2 regions of the Streptomyces sp. NPDC047853 genome follow, and region 2 is predicted to be linked to the other one. Evidence: predicted binding sites of a transcription regulator. Region 2 holds the regulator's gene; the other holds the start of a gene.

Region 1 (9,503 bases), on a different contig from region 2:
GCTGGGTGCAGCCCAGCTCGCGTCCCGCGGCGGAGAAGGAACCGGTGGATGCCACGGCGCGCAGCACGCGGAGATGACGAGCCTCGATCACACCGCCGAGGATAAGCGACGCTTTGGCCGGACGCCGAATAGTGCGTCGACGCTTTGATGAGCGGTGTTCTACCGTTCCGCCATGAAGCTTCTCTCTGTCAACCTGGGCCGCCCGAAGGCCGTGCCCTACACGGACCACCCCGACGGTGTCACCGGTATCGACAAGCAGCCCACCGACGGGATCGTGCGGGTGTCGGCGCCCGGGCCGAAGGGAGTCGGGGCGAGCGGGGTGGCCGGGGACACGGTGTGCGACACGCGCCACCACGGCGGCGACGAGCAGGCGGTCTACGCGGTGGCGCGGGAGGACATGGACGACTGGGAGCGCGAGCTGGGCAGGACGCTGCCGAACGGCGCCTTCGGCGAGAACCTCACCACCACGGGCGTGGACGTCTCCGGCGCGCGGATCGGCGAGCGCTGGCGGATCGGCCCCGACCTGGTGCTGGAGGTCACCTGCGGCCGTATCCCGTGCCGTACCTTCCAGGGCCATCTGGGGGAGGAGCGGTGGGTGCGGCGCTTCACGGAGAAGGGGGCGCCGGGCGCCTACCTGCGGGTGATCGCGCCCGGTGAGATACGGGTCGGCGACCCGGTCGCGCTCGTGCACCGGCCCGACCACGAGGTGACGGTGGCCTTGCAGTTCCGGGCGGTGACGACCCGGCGGGAGCTGCTGCCGCGGCTGCTCGCGGCGGGCGAGGCGCTCCACCCGGAGTCGCTGGCGGCCGCCCGGAAGTACGTGGCGGCGCACGGGGCCTGACCGGCCCTCACCGGGGCCGTGCGCACCGCTCCGCCGCGAGCGGCGGTCCCGCGGTGGTCCCGGTGAGCGAAGGGGACCCCGCGCGGCCTCGACCCATAATCTTGCGCCATGACAACGGCATTGATTACGGGTTCGACGGCGGGCATCGGCGCCGCGTTCGCGCGGCGGCTGGCGGCCGACGGGCACGACCTGGTGCTGGTCGCCCGTGACACCAAGCGGCTGCGCGAACAGGCGACCGAACTGCACGACCGGCACGGCATCGAGGCGGAGGTGCTCACGGCCGACCTGGCCACGGACACCGGCATCGACGCGGTGACCGCCCGGCTCGGCGAGCGCAGGAAGCCCGTGGACCTGCTGATCAACAACGCCGGCTTCGGCAACAAGGGCCGCTTCCTCGAGGTCTCCATGGCCGACGAGCTGACCATGCTCAAGGTGCACTGCGAGGCGGTGCTGCGGCTGACCTCGGCGGCGACGGAGGCGATGCGCGAGCGCGGCCGCGGCGGCGTCGTCAACGTCGCCTCGGTCGCCGCCTTCGTACCGCGCGGCACCTACGGCGCGTCCAAGGCGTGGGTCGTGCAGTTCACCCAGGGCGTGGCGAAGGACCTGGCCGGCAGCGGCGTACGCCTGATGGCTTTGTGCCCCGGCTTCGTGCGCACGGAGTTCCACGAGCGGGCCGGCATGGGCACGGACAACATCCCGAACTGGATGTGGCTGGACGCGGACAAGGTCGTGACGGCGGCCCTCGCCGACCTGTCCCGCGGCAAGTCCCTGTCGATCCCCGACCCCCGCTACAAGACCCTGATGGGCGCGGCGAAGCTGGTACCGCGGGGCATGCTGGGCGGCCTGTCGTCGCGGACGGGGCGGAAGTACGGGCCGCAGTAGGCGGGGATGAGCCACGCCCCCTCGTCATCGTCGGTCGGGCAGCCGGCTCCGGACCGGCTGTCGGCGCCCCACCTCCCCCGTCGTGGAACGATTGACGGTCGTGGGGGGGCACACGGCCGCCGTACGCACGGACGATCCCGTCATGTCAGCCCGGCTCCGGCGGGGCCCTACTGTTCGGAGATCCTCCGGCGGACCGACTCGAGCCAGGTCCGCAGGGTCGTCCCTCGCGGCGGCAGGAGGTCGAGGCCCAAGGCCGTGCCCGCGGTGATGAGTTCCTGGTCCGACGAGACCATGGTCAGAAGCTCACCGATTTCCTGGGCTGCCTGCGCGCGGTCCTCCGGTGGCGTCTCGCTGACGTACTCGCCGAGGGCCTCTTCGCGGGAGGCGTAGATGTCGGAGAAGTCCCGGTGGAAGTAGGCGCCGAGCAACTGGCCCAGGGAGGGGAAACGCTCATTCCATTCCCAGGAGCTCTGCGGATTGACCTGCGGGATGCGTGACGGGTCCCGCAGGAAGCGGTGAAGGTGGTCCCTCACCACGCGCAGACAGTCCTCGACGCTCGTGCCCATCGGCGGGCGGATGTGCGGTAGGCACTCCACCTCGTCCGCGATCTCCTCGGAGAACAGGCCGATGGAGAGCAGGTCGTCGATCTGCCGGATCGCCGTCGTGGCACGCGCGGGGTCCCGTGCGGCGGTCCGGAGGTAGGCGGAGAGAGCCGGCCCGGGAGCATCTGCCGTGTCGGAGAACGTGAAGTCCACGTTGGCGTACGACCCCAGCAGATCGCTGAGTTCGTGAAAACGCTGTCCTGGCGGAAACGGGTGACTCATCAACTGCTCCACATCTGGGTGCTAGGGCTGCGGGAACGAGGTGAGGACGCGATAGCCGGACGGAGCCGACGGATCGGCCCTGACACCGCCGGAGCCGTTCGTGGAGCCCAAGCCCGTGGAGAGCCCAGCTCCGGTGCACGCGCGGGAGCGTCACCCGAACGTGTGGTCCATTCCGGTCCCGGCCCGGCCGCGGCTGCGGGGAACGTAGCGTCGGGTGGCTGCGCCCACGCAGGGGGCGGGGCAGGCAGGCACAGGAAAGGGGCATCGGGTGAGCGCGGGCACGGGTGACCGGGGCGGACTGTTCGGCGACGGCGCCGACAGCGGGCGTGAGGGCAGGGGCAGGGCGGGCCGGGGGGCGGTGGCCGGCGGGGGGACGGTGATGTTCTCCGACGCCCCCGGCGCCGGTGGGTCGCCGTCGGCGGATCCCGCCTCCGGGTGCCCCGGTGCGGTCGGTGCGGGGGCTGCCTCCGTGCCACGCGCCCGGCCCGCCCCGCGTCCCCGGCCCGGCGGTGTCCCTGCCGGGCACCCGGGTGCGGGACGGTCGGGGAGGATCGCGCAGCGGATCGTGCCGGACGACCTCCGGCCCGAGGCGCTGCGCCTGGAGCTGACCGAACTCGGGGACGCCTTCCGCGCGTACCAGCGGCGCCCCGAACCGGACCTCGCCGTCCTCGCCGAACTCCACGACCGCAAGGCCCGCGCGTTCGCGTCGTGGGCCGACGTCACCGACGACGCGTCCCTGCGGGAGGAGGCGCAGCGGGCGGAGACAGCGGCGCGGACCACGCGCGAGATGAACGCCAACCGCCTCGGCATCGAGGTGGACGGGGGCGGGCCGGTCGTCGAGCGGTTGCTGACCCGGGGTCAGGGCGCCCACGCCCGTGGCGTGCTGGAGCACGTGCGGGTCCACGCCCCGCTCCCCGGGGCCGAGGCGCGGCTCGCGGTGCTCATGCTCTCCCTGCGGGCCGCGCGCGCCGGCACCGGGAACGTCACCGGGCAGGATCTCGGCGGCTGGTTGCAGGGCGACGCCGAGCGGGTGCTCCAGGAACTCGTCGACGTCGGTTGGCTGCGTCTGCCTGAGGGGGTCGACGTCGCCGACGCGCTGGACTCCCGGCCCGAGGAGCCCACCAAAATCACCGTCCCCTCGCTGCTGCCCGCCGAGCCGCGCCCGCTCCCCTTCGGCAAGGTCACCCGGGCGCGGCTGTCGGGGTGGGCGCAGAAAGTGGTGGGCGACCGGAAGCTCCGGAAGAAGAAGGCGGGTGCCGCCACCCGGCTCCTCGCCGTGTACACCGTCGCCCACAGCCGTCCCGACGGGCGTCTCGGTGAGCGGGTCGAAGGCGCCGAGGGCGACGGTGTCGGCCTGGACGCGGTCGCCTCGTTCTGCGGCCTGCGGCCCGAGGACATCGCCGAGCACGCCGAGCTGCTGGTCGCCGCCGGCTGGCTCACCGAGGCCGACACCGCCGGGGGCAGGTTGCGGGGGCGGCTCGCCGAACGGGTGCTGCCCCTGAGCGGGCTGGTGTGACGCCTCGCCGGTGACGGACCGCCGCCACGCCGCCTCCCCGTGGTGAGGAGCAGCCCCCTGCCGCCAAGCAGGGGGTGCGAGCAACCGCGACGGCGCCGCACCAGGCAGGAGGCCCGACGTGCGGGCGCACAACCGGCACCAAGAACAGGTGCCCAGCCCCCCGCAGGGGACCGGGCACCGTTCGGTTCAGCGCAGCGCTCAGTGGGCGTGGCCGTGGCCGTGGCCCGCGGCGGCCGGCTCTTCCTCTTCCTTCTTCTCGACGACCAGGGTCTCGGTCGTCAGGAGGAGGGAGGCGATGGAGGCGGCGTTCTCCAGGGCGGAGCGGGTGACCTTCACCGGGTCGATGACGCCGGCCTTGACCAGGTCGCCGTACTCGCCGGTGGCGGCGTTGAAGCCCTGGCCCTTGTCGAGCTCGGCGACCTTGGAGGTGATGACGTAGCCCTCCAGGCCGGCGTTCTCGGCGATCCAGCGCAGCGGCTCGACGGCGGCGCGGCGGACGACCGCGACACCGGTGGCCTCGTCGCCGGTCTTGCCGAGGTTGCCCTCGAGGACCTTGACGGCGTGGACCAGCGCGGAGCCACCACCGGAGACGATGCCCTCCTCGACCGCGGCGCGGGTCGCGGAGATGGCGTCCTCCAGACGGTGCTTGCGCTCCTTCAGCTCCACCTCGGTGGCGGCGCCGACCTTGATCACGCACACGCCGCCGGCCAGCTTCGCGAGGCGCTCCTGGAGCTTCTCGCGGTCCCAGTCGGAGTCGGTGGACTCGATCTCGGCCTTGATCTGGGCGATGCGGCCCTCGACCTCGTCGCGCTTGCCGGCACCGTCGACGATCGTGGTGTCGTCCTTGGTGACGGTGATGCGGCGGGCGGTGCCGAGCACCTCGAGGCCGACCTGGTCGAGCTTGAGGCCGACCTCCTCGGAGATGACGGTGGCGCCGGTGAGGACGGCCATGTCCTGGAGCATCGCCTTGCGGCGGTCGCCGAAGCCGGGGGCCTTGACGGCGACGGCGTTGAAGGTGCCGCGGATCTTGTTGACGACGAGGGTGGAGAGGGCCTCGCCCTCCAGGTCCTCGGCGATGATCAGCAGCGGCTTCGAGGCGCCGGCCTGGATGACCTTCTCCAGCAGCGGCAGCAGGTCGCCGATCGAGGAGATCTTGCCCTGGTTGATGAGGATGTAGGGGTCGTCGAGGACGGCCTCCATACGCTCCTGGTCCGTGACGAAGTACGGCGACAGGTAGCCCTTGTCGAAGGCCATGCCCTCGGTGAAGTCCAGCTCCAGACCGAAGGTGTTGGACTCCTCGACGGTGATGACACCGTCCTTGCCGACCTTGTCCATCGCCTCGGCGATCAGCTCGCCGACCTGCTGGTCCTGGGCGGACAGCGCGGCCACGGCGGCGATGTCGGACTTCTCGTCGATCGGGCGCGCGGTGGCGAGGAGTTCCTCGGACACGGCGGCGACGGCCGCGTCGATGCCCTTCTTCAGCAGCGCCGGGGAGGCACCGGCGGCGACGTTGCGCAGACCCTCGCGGACCAGGGCCTGGGCCAGCACGGTGGCGGTGGTCGTACCGTCACCCGCGATGTCGTTGGTCTTGGTCGCCACCTCCTTCACCAGCTGCGCGCCGAGGTTCTCGTACGGGTCCTCGATCTCGACCTCGCGGGCGATCGTGACACCGTCGTTGGTGATGGTGGGGGCGCCGAACTTCTTGTCGATGACGACGTTGCGGCCCTTGGGGCCGATCGTCACCTTGACCGTGTCGGCAAGCTTGTTGACGCCGCGCTCGAGGGCGCGACGGGCGTCCTCGTCGAACTTCAGGATCTTCGCCATGGGAGCGTGAGCCCTCTTCCGGAAATCTTGGGGTTATACGGCAAATGCGCCCCGGGCGCCCGGCTTGTTAAAGGTCGCGGGAGCCAGGGGCGCAGATGAGAAGCCAGGTACTTCGGTGAAGTGAAGAGCCGCTTCTACTTCTCGACGATCGCGAGCACGTCGCGGGCCGAGAGGACGAGGTACTCCTCGCCGTTGTACTTCACCTCGGTGCCGCCGTACTTGCTGTAGAGCACGACGTCGCCGACGCTCACGTCGAGCGGAAGACGGTTGCCGTCCTCGAAGCGGCCCGGGCCGACGGCCAGGACGACGCCCTCCTGGGGCTTCTCCTTGGCAGTGTCCGGAATGACCAGGCCCGAGGCCGTGGTCTGCTCGGCGTCGAGCGGCTGGACCACGATGCGGTCCTCGAGCGGCTTGATGGCAACCTTGGAGCTGGTGGTCGTCACGATCCGACCTCCCCCTTCGGAGATCTCACGGGGTTAACTGTCTGAGGTGGCGACCAGGTGGATCCGTCGTCGCGGGTGCCGGACCTGCCCGTCGCTGTGTTGGCACTCTCCAGTGGTGAGTGCCAGACCCGAGACTATGACCGCGATTAGCACTCGGTCAAGCGGAGTGCCAATGCCGACGGCGCGTCGGCGGTTTTTTCGTATTCGCCGGCCCAGGTGGGCACCCTGCGACGGTGCCGGGCCCGCCGGGGGCTGCCGCCCCCGGATCCCCGCTTTCGGCCTGGACGGGCCCCGCCTACAGGTAGTCCTCCAGGCGCCCCACCCTCAGCCCCTGCTCCTCGATCGTCTCCAACAGACGCGCCGTGCGGTCGCGCAGGTCCCGGCCCGTCGGGTCGTCCGGGGCGACGGTCACGATGTCGCCGGGATGGAGGCGGTGCTCGCCGCGGGTGTAGGCGAGGGCGCCGTCGGCCTCCAGGGACGCGCGCCACAGGACGATCGCCGCGATGCCGCAGTCGGCGGCGGCGCGCAGCGTCGTGGTGTCGTACGTGCCGTAGGGCGGGCGGAAGAGGTGCGGGCGGACGCCGAAGCGGGCCGTGAGCTTGGTCTGCTGGCCGCAGATCTCGGCGCGCTGGCCCGCGTGCGGCAGGCCGCGCAGGGAGCGGTGGTCGAGGGTGTGGTTCTGCAGGCTCGCGCCGACCGAGCGGAGCCGGGCGAAGTGGCCGTAGGCGGGTCCGGTGACCGTGTCGGTGAGGAACAGGGTGACCGGGAGGCGCCGTTCGCGGATGAGGGCGGCGAGACGCGGGTCCCGCTCGGCGCTGTCCTCGAAGGTGAGGAAGACGACCCGGTCGGTGGTGCGGACGTGGTCCACGACGGGCGGCAGGTTCTGCCCGCGGTCGCCGCCCTGGGCGGGCTCGCCGGCCGCCGGGCGCTGCGTGGGGCCGGCGAACTGGGCGCAGCCGGTGAGGAGTACGGCGGCCAGGGCGGCCCCGGCCGTCCGGAACCGCCCCCGCCTCACAGGTAGTCCTCCAGCCGGGCCACCGCGTATCCCTCGGCGGTGACCTTGTCGAGGAACTCGCGGACCATGTCGCGCATGGTGCCGTCCCAGTCGTCCTCGCCCCGGAAGTGGCTGAGGACGATGTCACCGGGGTGGATCTCCCGGTCCCACTCCCGGTAGTCCCAGCGGTCGGCGAAGACCTCCTCGTTCCAGATCGGGGCGTACCTGATGCCGCAGGCCTTCGCCGCGCGCAGGGTGTCGCGGTTGTAGTTGCCGAAGGGCGGGCGGAAGAGGGTGGGGCGGCTGCCGTAGCGCTTCTCGATCACGTCCTGCATGCCGCAGATCTCGCGCTTCTGCTCGGCGTAGGACAGGCCGGGCAGGTAGGGGTGGTGGAGGGTGTGGTTGTTGAGGGTGACGCCCCGGTCCTGCATCTCCTTGAAGTAGCCGTAGTCCTCCTTGACCAGATAGTCGCTGAGGAAGGCGGTGTACGGGATCTTCAGCTCGCTCATCATGCGCAGGAACGCCGGGTCCTTCTCGGCGCCGTCGTCGATGGTGAGGAAGACGATCTTCTCCTTGGTGGGGATCGAGGTGAAGACCGGCGGGAGGTCCTCCTGGCCGGTCACCTCGAAGCCCTTGCGCGCCCTGATCTCCGGCTTCCTGGCCGGGGGCGGCGGGGCCGTCAGCGGTACCTTCTTCAGCTTCCAGCGCTTCGCGGCGGCGACCCGGGCCGCCTGGGCGGCGCGCAGCTTGGACGCGTAGGCGTCGAGCGCGCGGGCGGGGGGCGCCTGGAGGGGCTGCTGACCTGAGGCGCCGCGGACCTCGGAGGCGTCCTGCGCACAGCCGGAGGCGAGGGCGGCGACGGCGAGGGCGGCGGCAGCGCCGCGCATCCGGGACCCGGGGGCGGACGTCCGGGCGACGCGGAACATCCGACTTTTGTCATTTTGTACGACTGCTCGCATGGTGCCGGATCTTCGCAGTCCCCGGCCGCCCGACCCCGTCCGACACCGCGCCGGAGGCACACCGTCCACCGACTGGCCCACAATGTCCCGGTGAACGACCTCGACGCCCTCCTCGCCCTGCTCACCCCGGAGGGCCGTGCCCTCCTCGACGAGGTGCGCGACACCGACCCCGCGCGGGAGCTCGCCGTCGCGACCCGGCTGCGGCGCACGCACCCGGCCGAGCTGGTGTCCGCGGCGCTCGGGCAGGCGCGGCTGCGGCAGCGGGCGGTGGCGAAGTTCGGGGCCGAGGACGCCGGGCGGATGTACTTCACGCCCAACGGGGTGGAGCAGTCGACGCGGGCGAGCGTGGCCGCGTACCGGGCCGAGTGCCTCCGGGCGATGGGGGTGCGGTCCGTCGCCGACCTGTGCTGCGGGATCGGCGGGGACGCGATCGCGTTCGCCCGCGCCGGTATCCGGGTGCTGGCCGTCGACCGGGACGCGTCGACCTGCGCGGCGGCCCGAGCCAACGCCGACGCGCTCGGCCTGGCGGGCCTGATCGAGGTGCGCGAGGCCGACGTGACCGAGGTGGACACGTCCGGGTACGAAGCCGTGTTCGTCGACCCGGCCCGACGCTCCTCCAAGCGTGGCCGGATCTTCGACCCGGAGGCCTACTCGCCGCCCCTGTCCTGGGCCGTCTCCGCCGCCCTCGGGGCGCCGCTGGGTCTGCTGAAGATCGCGCCGGGCATCCCCCACGAGGCGATCCCTCCGCAGGCGACGGCCGAGTGGGTCTCGGACGGCGGGGACGTCAAGGAGGCCGTGCTGTGGTTCGGCCCGGACATGACGCCGGGGGCGCGGCGGGCGACGCTGCTGCCCGCCGGCGCGGGCATCTACGTGACGCCCGAGACCATGCTCCCGGACCCCGGGGTACGGAACGTCGGCCGGTACCTGTACGAACCGGACGGCGCCGTCATCCGCGCCCACGTGGTCGCCGAGGTCGCCGAGGAGCTGGACGGCGGGCTGATCGACCCGACGATCGCCTACGTCACCGCCGACGAGCTGAGGCCGACCCCGTACGCCACCGCCTACGAGATCACCGACGTGATGCCCTTCAACCTCAAGAAGCTGAAGGCGCTGCTGCGGGAGCGCCGGGTCGGCACGCTGACGGTGAAGAAGCGGGGCTCGGCGGTGGAGCCGGAGGAGCTGCGGCGGAAGGTCAAGCCGCAGGGGCCGAACGCGGCCAC
Region 2 (9,503 bases):
ACCTCTTCCCGGCGGGCGACGGCCGCTGGTGCTTCGCCGTAGGCGACGTCCAGGGCAAGGGCCCCGAGGCCGCCGTCGTCATCGGGCTCGCCCGGCCCTGGCTACGGCTGCTGGCCCGCGAGGGGTACGGCGTCCCCGACGTCCTCGACCGCCTCAACCAGCTGCTCCTCGACGACGCCACCGAGGCCGCCGAAGCCGCCGCGCGCGCCCTGGTCGCCGTCGGCGGCCGTCCGGTTGCCCCGGGCGACGGACCGCAGACCCGCTTCCTGTCCCTCCTCTACGGCGAGCTGGTTCCGTTCGAGGGCGGCGTGCGCTGCACCCTGGCCTCCGCCGGGCACCCGCTGCCCCTGCTCCTCGGGCCCGACGGCACCGTCCGCGCGGTGGCACAGCCGCAGACGCTGCTCGGGGTCGTCGAGGACGCGACGTACACCAGCGAGACCTTCGACCTGGGCTCCGGGGACACCCTGCTGTGCGTCACGGACGGGGTCACCGAGCGGCGCAGCGGCTCCCGCCAGTTCGACGACGGGGACGGTCTTGCGGCGGCGCTCGCCGGGTGCGCGGGGCTCGACGCGGGCCTGGTCGCGGAGCGCATCAGGCGGCTGGTGCACGAGTTCGGGGCCCGGCCCCCGGAGGACGATCTGGCGCTGCTGGTGCTCCAGGCGGAGTGACGGCCCGGGGCACGAGGCGGGGTGCGGGACAATGGAACGCATGCCCTCCGCACTGCCCGACGGCGAACCCGTCCCCTCCGACGGCGCCCTCCCGGCGTCCGCGCTCGCCGCCGCCGCCGACCGCCCCCTCGGTTTCTACCTGCACGTCCCGTACTGCGCGACCCGCTGCGGATACTGCGACTTCAACACCTACACCGCCACCGAGCTGCGCGGCACCGGCGGCGTCCTCGCCTCCCGGGACAACTACGCCGAGACACTCGTCGACGAGGTCCGCCTCGCCCGCAAGGTGCTCGGCGACGACCCCCGCGAGGTCCGCACGGTCTTCGTCGGCGGCGGTACGCCCACCCTGCTGGCCGCCGACGACCTGGTCCGGATGCTGGGGGCGATCCGCGACGAGTTCGGTCTCGCCGCGGACGCGGAGGTGACGACGGAGGCCAACCCCGAGTCGGTCGACCCGGCCTACCTCACCACCCTGCGGGAGGGCGGCTTCAACCGGGTCTCCTTCGGCATGCAGAGCGCCCGGCAGCACGTCCTGAAGGTGCTGGACCGCACCCACACCCCGGGCCGCCCGGAGGCGTGCGTCGCCGAGGCCCGCGCGGCCGGCTTCGACCACGTCAACCTGGACCTGATCTACGGCACGCCCGGCGAGTCCGACGACGACTGGCGCGCGACCCTCGACGCCGCGCTCGGCGCCGGACCCGACCACGTCTCCGCGTACGCCCTGATCGTCGAGGAGGGCACCCAGCTGGCCCGCCGCATCCGGCGCGGCGAGGTCCCGATGACCGACGACGACGTGCACGCCGACCGGTACCTGATCGCGGAGGAGCGGCTGTCGGCGGCGGGCTTCGACTGGTACGAGGTGTCGAACTGGGCCGCCTCGGACGCGGGGCGCTGCCTCCACAACGAGCTGTACTGGCGGGGCGCCGACTGGTGGGGCGCCGGCCCGGGCGCGCACTCGCACGTGGGCGGCGTGCGCTGGTGGAACGTGAAGCACCCGGGGGCGTACGCGGCCGCGCTGGCGGAGGGGCGGTCGCCGGGAGCCGGACGGGAGATCCTCACGGACGAGGACCGGCGCGTCGAGCGCATCCTGCTGGAGCTGCGGCTGCGGGAAGGCGTCCCGCTGTCGCTGCTGCGCGAGGCGGGGCTCGCGGCGTCGCGGCGGGCACTGTCCGACGGACTGCTCCAGGCGGCGCCGTACGAAGCGGGGAGCGCGGTGCTCACGCTGCGGGGCCGGCTGCTGGCGGACGCGGTGGTGCGGGACCTGGTGGACTGACGGGGCTCTCCTCGCCCCCGCCGCGGGAGTGCCGAGTCCGCCGGCTGGGCGAGGGCGTCACGCCGTCACGAAGTCGATCAACTCCTCGACCCGCCCCAGCAACTCCGGCTCCAGGTCCTTGTAGGAGCCCACCCGCGCCAGGATCGCCTGCCACACCGCCCCGGTGTTCTCCGACGGCCACCCCAGCGCCCGGCACACCCCCGTCTTCCAGTCCTGTCCGCGCGGCACCCGGGGCCAGGCGTCGATGCCGACCGACGCCGGCTTCACCGCCTCCCAGATGTCGATGTACGGGTGGCCCACCACCAGCGCGTGCTCGCTCGTCACGTCCTGCGCGATCCGCCACTCCTTCGACCCGGGCACCAGGTGGTCCACCAGGACCCCCAGCCGCGCGTCCGGCCCCGGAGCGAACTCGGCGACGATCGACGGCAGGTCGTCCACGCCCCCCAGGTACTCGACCACGACGCCCTCGACGCGCAGGTCGTCGCCCCACACCTTCTCGACCAGCTCGGCGTCGTGCCGCCCCTCGACGTAGATCCGCCCCGCGCGGGCCACCCGGGCGCGCGCCCCGGGGACGGCGACCGAACCGGACGCCGTGCGGGCGGGCCGTACCGGACCGGACGACGGGCGCACCAGGGTCACCACGCGCCCCTCCAGCAGGAAGCCGCGCGGCTCCATCGGGAAGGCCCGGCGCTTGCCGAAGCGGTCCTCCAGGGTCACCGTGCCCGCCTCGCAGCCGGTCACCGCACCGCAGAATCCGGTGCCGGGCTCCTCGACCACCAGGCCGGGGTCGGCCGGGACCTCCGGTACCGGCTGCGACTTCTTCCACGGAGGGGTCAGGTCGGCGGAGTACTGGCGCATTCTCAGGACGATACGAGGAATCCGCCGTCCGTGATCAGCGCGACACGCCGAAGCGCGCGGCCAGCGCGTCCCGTTGGGACCGGACGAACGCCGCGTCCACCACCGCTCCGTGGCCGGGCACGTACAGCGCGTCCGGACCGCCCAGGGCGAGCAGCCGGTCCAGGGCGGCCGGCCAGCGCGAGGGCACGGCGTCCGGGCCCGCCTGCGGTTCGCCGGACTCCTCGACCAGGTCGCCGCAGAACACGACCGGCGGATCACCCGGCACCAGCACCGCGAGGTCCTGGCCGGTGTGCCCCGGCCCCACGTCGGCCAGCAGCACCCGCCGGCCGTCGCCCAGGTCGAGCGGGTACACGCCGTCGACCTCGCGGTGGACGCGGACGAGCGCGTCGACCGCGTCCTCGGCCGCCCCCGCGTCCAGCCCCTCCGCCACCGCGTCCGCGCGCAGCGCCTCCCGCCCCTGTCCGCCCCGCGCGAACACCGCGCCGACGCCCGCCGCGCCGTGGACCTCCGCGCCCGCGAACGCCGCCGCGCCGAAGACGTGGTCGAAGTGCGGGTGGGTCAGCGCGAGATGCGTCACACGGTGGCCGGCGAGCCGCCGTGCCTGCGCACGCACCCGGGCGCCCTCCCCGAGGCTCGAGCCGGTGTCCACGACCAGCGCCGCGCCCGCGCCGACGACCAGCCCCGCCGTGCAGTCCCACACCGGCAGCCGGCACCGGCCCACCCCCTCGGCCAGCCGCTCCCATCCCAGGTCTTCCCAAGTCACCGTCACGACGGCGACGCTAGCGGTGCGGCACCCGCGCGCACGGCGGCGCGGCCCCGGCCTTGCCGGGGGCGTACCCCACGGCCGTACACTGGGCCGGGGAAGTCTGGCACTCGTCCACGGTGAGTGCCAGGAGGAACACCGGGCGGACGACTTCTGGAGGTGTGCGCGATGCTCAGTGAACGCAGGCTGAAGGTGCTGCGCGCCATCGTCCAGGACTACGTCGGCACCGAGGAGCCGGTCGGCTCCAAGGCCCTCACCGAACGGCACAACCTCGGCGTCTCCCCGGCCACCGTGCGCAATGACATGGCGGCCCTGGAGGACGAGGGGTTCATCGCCCAGCCGCACACCAGCGCCGGGCGCATCCCCACCGACAAGGGCTACCGGCTCTTCGTCGACAAGCTGGCCGGCGTCAAGCCGATGACCGCGCCCGAGCGGCGTGCCATCCAGAACTTCCTGGAGGGTGCCGTCGACCTCGACGACGTGGTGGCCCGTACGGTGCGGCTGCTCGCGCAGCTGACCCGGCAGGTCGCCGTCGTGCAGTACCCCTCGCTGACCCGCTCGACCGTGCGGCACGTGGAGCTGCTGGCGCTGGCGCCCGCGCGGCTGATGCTGGTGCTGATCACGGACACCGGGCGGGTCGAGCAGCGGATGGTCGACTGCCCGGCGCCGTTCGGGGAGTCGTCCCTGGCGGACCTGCGCGCGCGGCTCAACAGCCGGGTCGCGGGCCGCCGTTTCACGGACGTGCCGAGCCTGGTCGAGGATCTCCCCGAGGCCTTCGAGGCCGAGGATCGCGGTACGGTCTCCACCGTGCTCTCCACCCTGCTGGAGACGCTGGTCGAGGAGAACGAGGAGCGGCTCATGATCGGCGGCACCGCCAATCTGACCCGCTTCGGGCACGACTTCCCCTTGGTGATCCGACCCGTCCTCGAGGCGCTGGAGGAGCAGGTCGTGCTCCTCAAGCTGCTCGGCGAGGCGAAGGATCCGGGCGTGACCGTCCGTATCGGTCACGAGAACGCCCACGAGGGACTCAACTCCACGTCCGTCGTGTCGGTGGGCTACGGTTCGGGCGGCGAGGCGGTTGCCAAGCTCGGCGTGGTCGGACCGACCCGCATGGACTACCCGGGAACGATGGGAGCGGTACGCGCAGTGGCACGGTACGTCGGACAGATCCTGGCGGAGTCTTAGGTGGCCACGGACTACTACGCCGTACTCGGCGTGCGCCGCGACGCTTCCCAGGACGAGATCAAGAAGGCGTTCCGGAGGCTCGCCCGCGAGCTGCACCCGGACGTCAACCCCGATCCGAAGACCCAGGAGCGGTTCAAGGAGATCAACGCCGCCTACGAGGTGCTCTCGGACCCGCAGAAGAAGCAGGTCTACGACCTCGGGGGCGACCCCCTCTCGCAGGCCGCCGGCGGTGGCGCGGGCGGCTTCGGCGCGGGTGGCTTCGGGAACTTCTCGGACATCATGGACGCGTTCTTCGGTACGGCATCGCAGCGCGGACCGCGCTCGCGCACCCGCCGGGGCCAGGACGCGATGATCCGCATCGAGATCGAGCTGGACGAGGCCGCCTTCGGCACGACCAAGGACATCCAGGTCGACACGGCCGTCGTCTGCAACACCTGCAACGGCGAGGGCGCGGCCCCCGGCACCTCGGCCCAGACCTGTGACATGTGCCGCGGCCGCGGTGAGGTCTCGCAGGTCACCCGGTCCTTCCTGGGCCAGGTCATGACCTCCCGGCCCTGCCCCCAGTGCCAGGGCTTCGGCACCGTGGTCCCGACCCCGTGCCCGGAGTGCGCGGGCGACGGCCGGGTGCGCTCCCGGCGCACGCTGACCGTGAAGATCCCGGCCGGCGTCGACAACGGCACGCGGATCCAGCTCGCGGGCGAGGGCGAGGTCGGCCCCGGCGGCGGCCCCGCCGGCGACCTGTACGTCGAGATCCACGAGCTGCCGCACTCGACCTTCCAGCGCCGCGGCGACGACCTGCACTGCACGGTCACCATCCCGATGACGGCGGCGGCCCTCGGCACCAAGGTGCCGCTGGAGACCCTCGACGGCATGGAGGAGGTCGACATCCGCCCGGGCACCCAGTCCGGCCAGTCGATCCCGCTGCACGGCCGAGGCGTCACCCACCTGCGCGGCGGCGGCCGGGGCGACCTCATCGTCCACGTCGAGGTCACCACGCCCACCAAGCTCGACGCCGAGCAGGAGCGCGTCCTGCGCGAGCTGGCCCAGCTGCGGGGCGAGGAGCGCCCGCTGGGGCAGTTCCAGCCGGGTCAGCAGGGGCTGTTCTCCCGTCTGAAGGACGCCTTCAACGGGCGCTGACGCGAGGGTCGCCAGGGGCTCCGCGGTGCGGATGCTCCTGGCGTATGCCGACGGAAGCCCGGATTCGGACTTGTTCAAAGGACGTGACAACATGCCGTCATGTCCTCCGCACTGACCGATCTCTTCCCCTACCCGATCGTGCAGGCGCCCATGGCGGGCGGCGTCTCCGTGCCGCAGCTCGCCGCCGCGGTCTGCGAGGCGGGAGGGCTGGGCTTCCTGGCCGCCGGGTACAAGACCGCGGACGGGATGTACGAGGAGATCAAGCAGCTGCGGGGACTGACGGGCCGCCCCTTCGGCGTCAACCTCTTCATGCCGCAGCCGGAGACGGCCGACCCCGCCGCCGTCGGCGTCTACGCCCACCAGCTCGCCGGTGAGGCCGCCTGGTACGAGACGGAGCTGGGCGACCCCGACAGCGGCCGCGACGACGGCTACGACACCAAGCTCGCGGTGCTGCTGGACAACCCGGTGCCGGTGGTGTCGTTCCACTTCGGCGTCCCGAGCCGCGAGGTCGTCGACTCCCTGCACCGTGTCGGCACCTTCGCCCTGGTCGCGGCGACCACCGCGGAGGAGGCCAGGGCCGTCGAGCGGTCCGGCGCCGACGCGGTGATCGCGCAGGGCGCCGAAGCCGGCGGACACCAGGGCACCCACCGCGACCACGTGGAGACGGGCGGCACCGGCACCGGGCTGCTGTCCCTGGTCGCCCAGGTCCGGGAGGCGGTGAGCCTGCCCGTCGTCGCCGCCGGCGGCATCATGCGCGGCGGTCAGATCGCCGCGGTCCTCGCCGCGGGCGCGAGCGCCGCCCAGCTGGGCACCGCCTTCCTCGCCACCCCCGAGTCCGGCGCGCACGCCCTGCACAAGCAGGCCCTGACCAACCCCCTGTTCGTCCGCACCGAACTGACCCGGGCCTTCTCCGGCCGCCCCGCCCGCGGCCTGGTCAACCGCTTCCTGCGCGAGCACGGCGCCTACGCCCCCGCCGCCTACCCGGACGTCCACCACCTCACCGCGCCGCTGCGCAAGGCCGCGGCGAAGGCGGGCGACGCGCAGGGCATGGCGCTGTGGGCCGGACAGGGCCACCGGATGGCCCGGGAACTGCCCGCCGGGCAGCTGGTGGAGGTGCTGGTGGCCGAACTCGCCGCCGCCGGGACAGCGTTGTCAGGCTGGTCGGGCTTCATGTCGGGAGGTACGGGCCGATGACGGCACCGGTGTTCGTGGTCGACTCGCTCGGGCCGGGGGACCTGCCGGGCGGGGAGTACGTCCTGGGCGGCCCCGAGGGACGGCACGCCGTCTCCGTGAAGCGGCTGCGGACCGGCGAGGACGTCGTCCTCACCGACGGACGCGGACGCTGGGCCGAGGGCGTGGTGCGGGCCGCCGAGGGCAAGGACCGCCTCGTCGTCGGCGGACTGGAACCCGTCCACGAGGAGCCCGAGGAGCGGCCCCGCCTCACCGTCGTGCAGGCCCTGCCCAAGGGCGACCGCGGTGAGCTGGCCGTCGAGACGATGACGGAGGTCGGTGTCGACGCGATCGTGCCGTGGGCGGCGTCCCGCTGCATCACCCAGTGGAAGGGCGAGCGCGGCCTGAAGGCGCTCGGCAAGTGGCGGGCGACGGCCCGGGAGGCCGGCAAGCAGTCCCGCCGGGTCCGCTTCCCCGAGGTCGCGGACGCGGCGACGAGCAAGCAGGTTGCCTCACTTCTGGCCGACGCCGACTTCGCCGCCGTACTCCACGAGAGCGGCGACGAGCCCCTGGCGGTAGCCGAACTCCCCGCCTCCGGCGACATCGTGCTGGTCGTCGGCCCCGAAGGGGGCGTGTCCCCCGAGGAGTTGGCACTCTTCGCCGAAGCGGGCGCCAAGCCCTACCGCCTGGGCCGCAGCGTCCTGCGCACCTCCACCGCCGGTACCGCGGCGACCGCCGTCCTGCTGGCCCGCACCGGCCGCTGGTCCTGACGGCCGCCGGTCTCCCTCAGTCGCCGCGCGATCCCCGTCAGCCGTCCGCCGCGCGGGCGGCGGCGACCGCCGGGAACAGGTCCCAGCCGTCCAGGTCCGCGGAGCGGCCGAGCAGCCCGCGCCGGGCCGCCTCGTCGACGAAGGCCCGTACGACCCCGGGTTCGTGCAGGTTGAGCGCCTCGTCGCCCAGGGCCACGCAACCCGAGGGCAGGAACCCGTCGGGGACGAACCGGTCCGCGCCGCCCCGGAACAGCAGGCGGGTGCACGTCCCGCCGCGGGAGAGGGTGAGCACCTCCTGGCAGGGGCCCGCGACGCTGTGCCGGTGACGCACCGACCACACGTAGGGGGCCGTCCCGTCCACGACGAGTCTCCTGATCCGACCACCACCGCCCATCCGCCCCACGGTAGTGCCGAGTGGCCGTATGCGCCCTACCGTTCGGGCCCGCCGCGGTGGCACCCTGCCTTCCATGGGGGCATCGAGGCGAATCCGGCGCGTGGCTCCGGTGGTCGTCGGCGCGGTCGTCGCCGTCGCCGGCGTGGGCGCGTGCGACCCGGGCGGGCTCAGTTCCGCGTCCGTGGCGTACACCACCGACCAGACCGTGACACGCGAACTGCAGCGGCAGAAGGCACAGGTGCGGTGGCTCACCTGCACCGCCTCCTACGGGGACGACGGCTCCACCGCGTCGGCGGGCGAGGACACCGTCGCCTCGGTCGACTGCAAGGGCAAGACCGACGACGGGAAGGACATCACCGTCGACGGCGAGGTCACCCGGGTCGTCAACGGCGCCTGCGTGCGCGGCGACCTGACCGCGAAGGTGGGCGGCAAGAAGTGGTTCCGGGTCGAAGGGCTCGGCAACTGCGACGCCACCAGCGCCCCGCCCGCGGGCCGGCCCGACCCGCAGGGGCCCGGGCCCACGGTCACCGTCACCCGGACCATCTGGTGCCCGGACGACCCGCACTGCCGTCCGGTGCAGGGCAAGTAGTCCCCGGCCGGCGGCGCCCGGCAAGTGATCCGAACCTCTGTCGGCGGACGGCACCCCTGCATAGGGTGAGGGGGTGACACAGCCCGCAGCGTCTGCCTACCTCCGTTTTCCGCACCCGCACGGCGAGTTGGTCGCCTTCACCGCCGAGGACGACGTGTGGCTCGCGCCGCTCGACGGCGGCCGGGCCTGGCGGGTCAGCGCCGACAACGTGCCGGTGAACCACCCGCGCGTCTCGCCCGACGGCACCACGGTCGCCTGGACCTCCACCCGGGACGGCGCCCCCGAGGTGCACATCGCCCCCGTCGACGGCGGCCCCGCCCGGCGCATCACCCACTGGGGCAGCGTCAGGACCCAGGTCCGCGGCTGGACCCCGGACGGGGAGGTCCTCGCCCTCAGCAGCCACGGGCAGGCCAGCCTGCGCCGCTCCTGGGCCCGCGCCGTCCCGCTCGACGGCGGACCGGCCACCGTCCTGCCCTACGGGCCCGTCGGCGACGTCGCACACGGCCCGCACACCGTGCTGCTGTCCGCGTCGATGGGCCGCGAGGCCGCCTGGTGGAAGCGCTACCGGGGCGGCACGGCGGGCAAGCTGTGGATCGACGCCGAGGACGACGGCGAGTTCGTACGGCTCCACAGCGACCTCGACGGAAACATCGAGTACCCCTTCTGGGTCGGCGAGCGCATCGCGTTCCTCTCCGA

The links. The regulator HrcA, encoded in region 2, represses chaperone genes, less so after heat shock. The targets are predictions, from matches to a motif close to TTNGCACTCNGNNNNNCNGAGTGCNAA.
Region 1: a site for HrcA is predicted at 6,477-6,503, ahead of groES (co-chaperone GroES). Genes of this name have one in related genera too.

What each region holds. Positions count from the first base shown of each region.
Region 1 is NZ_JBIDCI010000001.1:203,741-213,243, reverse strand. Features, by position in the region: gene ACGF5T_RS01110 (LysR family transcriptional regulator) at 1-91, opposite strand, end outside; gene ACGF5T_RS01105 (MOSC domain-containing protein) at 173-841, shown strand; gene ACGF5T_RS01100 (SDR family oxidoreductase) at 950-1,723, shown strand; gene ACGF5T_RS01095 (contact-dependent growth inhibition system immunity protein) at 1,891-2,547, opposite strand; gene ACGF5T_RS01090 (hypothetical protein) at 3,113-4,063, shown strand; gene groL (chaperonin GroEL) at 4,262-5,887, opposite strand; gene groES (co-chaperone GroES) at 6,022-6,330, opposite strand; gene ACGF5T_RS01075 (polysaccharide deacetylase family protein) at 6,626-7,345, opposite strand; gene ACGF5T_RS01070 (polysaccharide deacetylase family protein) at 7,342-8,250, opposite strand; gene ACGF5T_RS01065 (methyltransferase domain-containing protein) at 8,374-9,503, shown strand, end outside.
Region 2 is NZ_JBIDCI010000005.1:322,297-331,799, reverse strand. Features, by position in the region: gene ACGF5T_RS12945 (SpoIIE family protein phosphatase) at 1-668, shown strand, start outside; gene hemW (radical SAM family heme chaperone HemW) at 709-1,941, shown strand; gene ACGF5T_RS12935 (DUF3097 domain-containing protein) at 1,999-2,799, opposite strand; gene ACGF5T_RS12930 (MBL fold metallo-hydrolase) at 2,834-3,568, opposite strand; gene hrcA (heat-inducible transcriptional repressor HrcA) at 3,731-4,747, shown strand; gene dnaJ (molecular chaperone DnaJ) at 4,748-5,884, shown strand; gene ACGF5T_RS12915 (nitronate monooxygenase) at 5,984-7,078, shown strand; gene ACGF5T_RS12910 (16S rRNA (uracil(1498)-N(3))-methyltransferase) at 7,075-7,824, shown strand; gene ACGF5T_RS12905 (hypothetical protein) at 7,862-8,218, opposite strand; gene ACGF5T_RS12900 (hypothetical protein) at 8,292-8,807, shown strand; gene ACGF5T_RS12895 (S41 family peptidase) at 8,881-9,503, shown strand, end outside.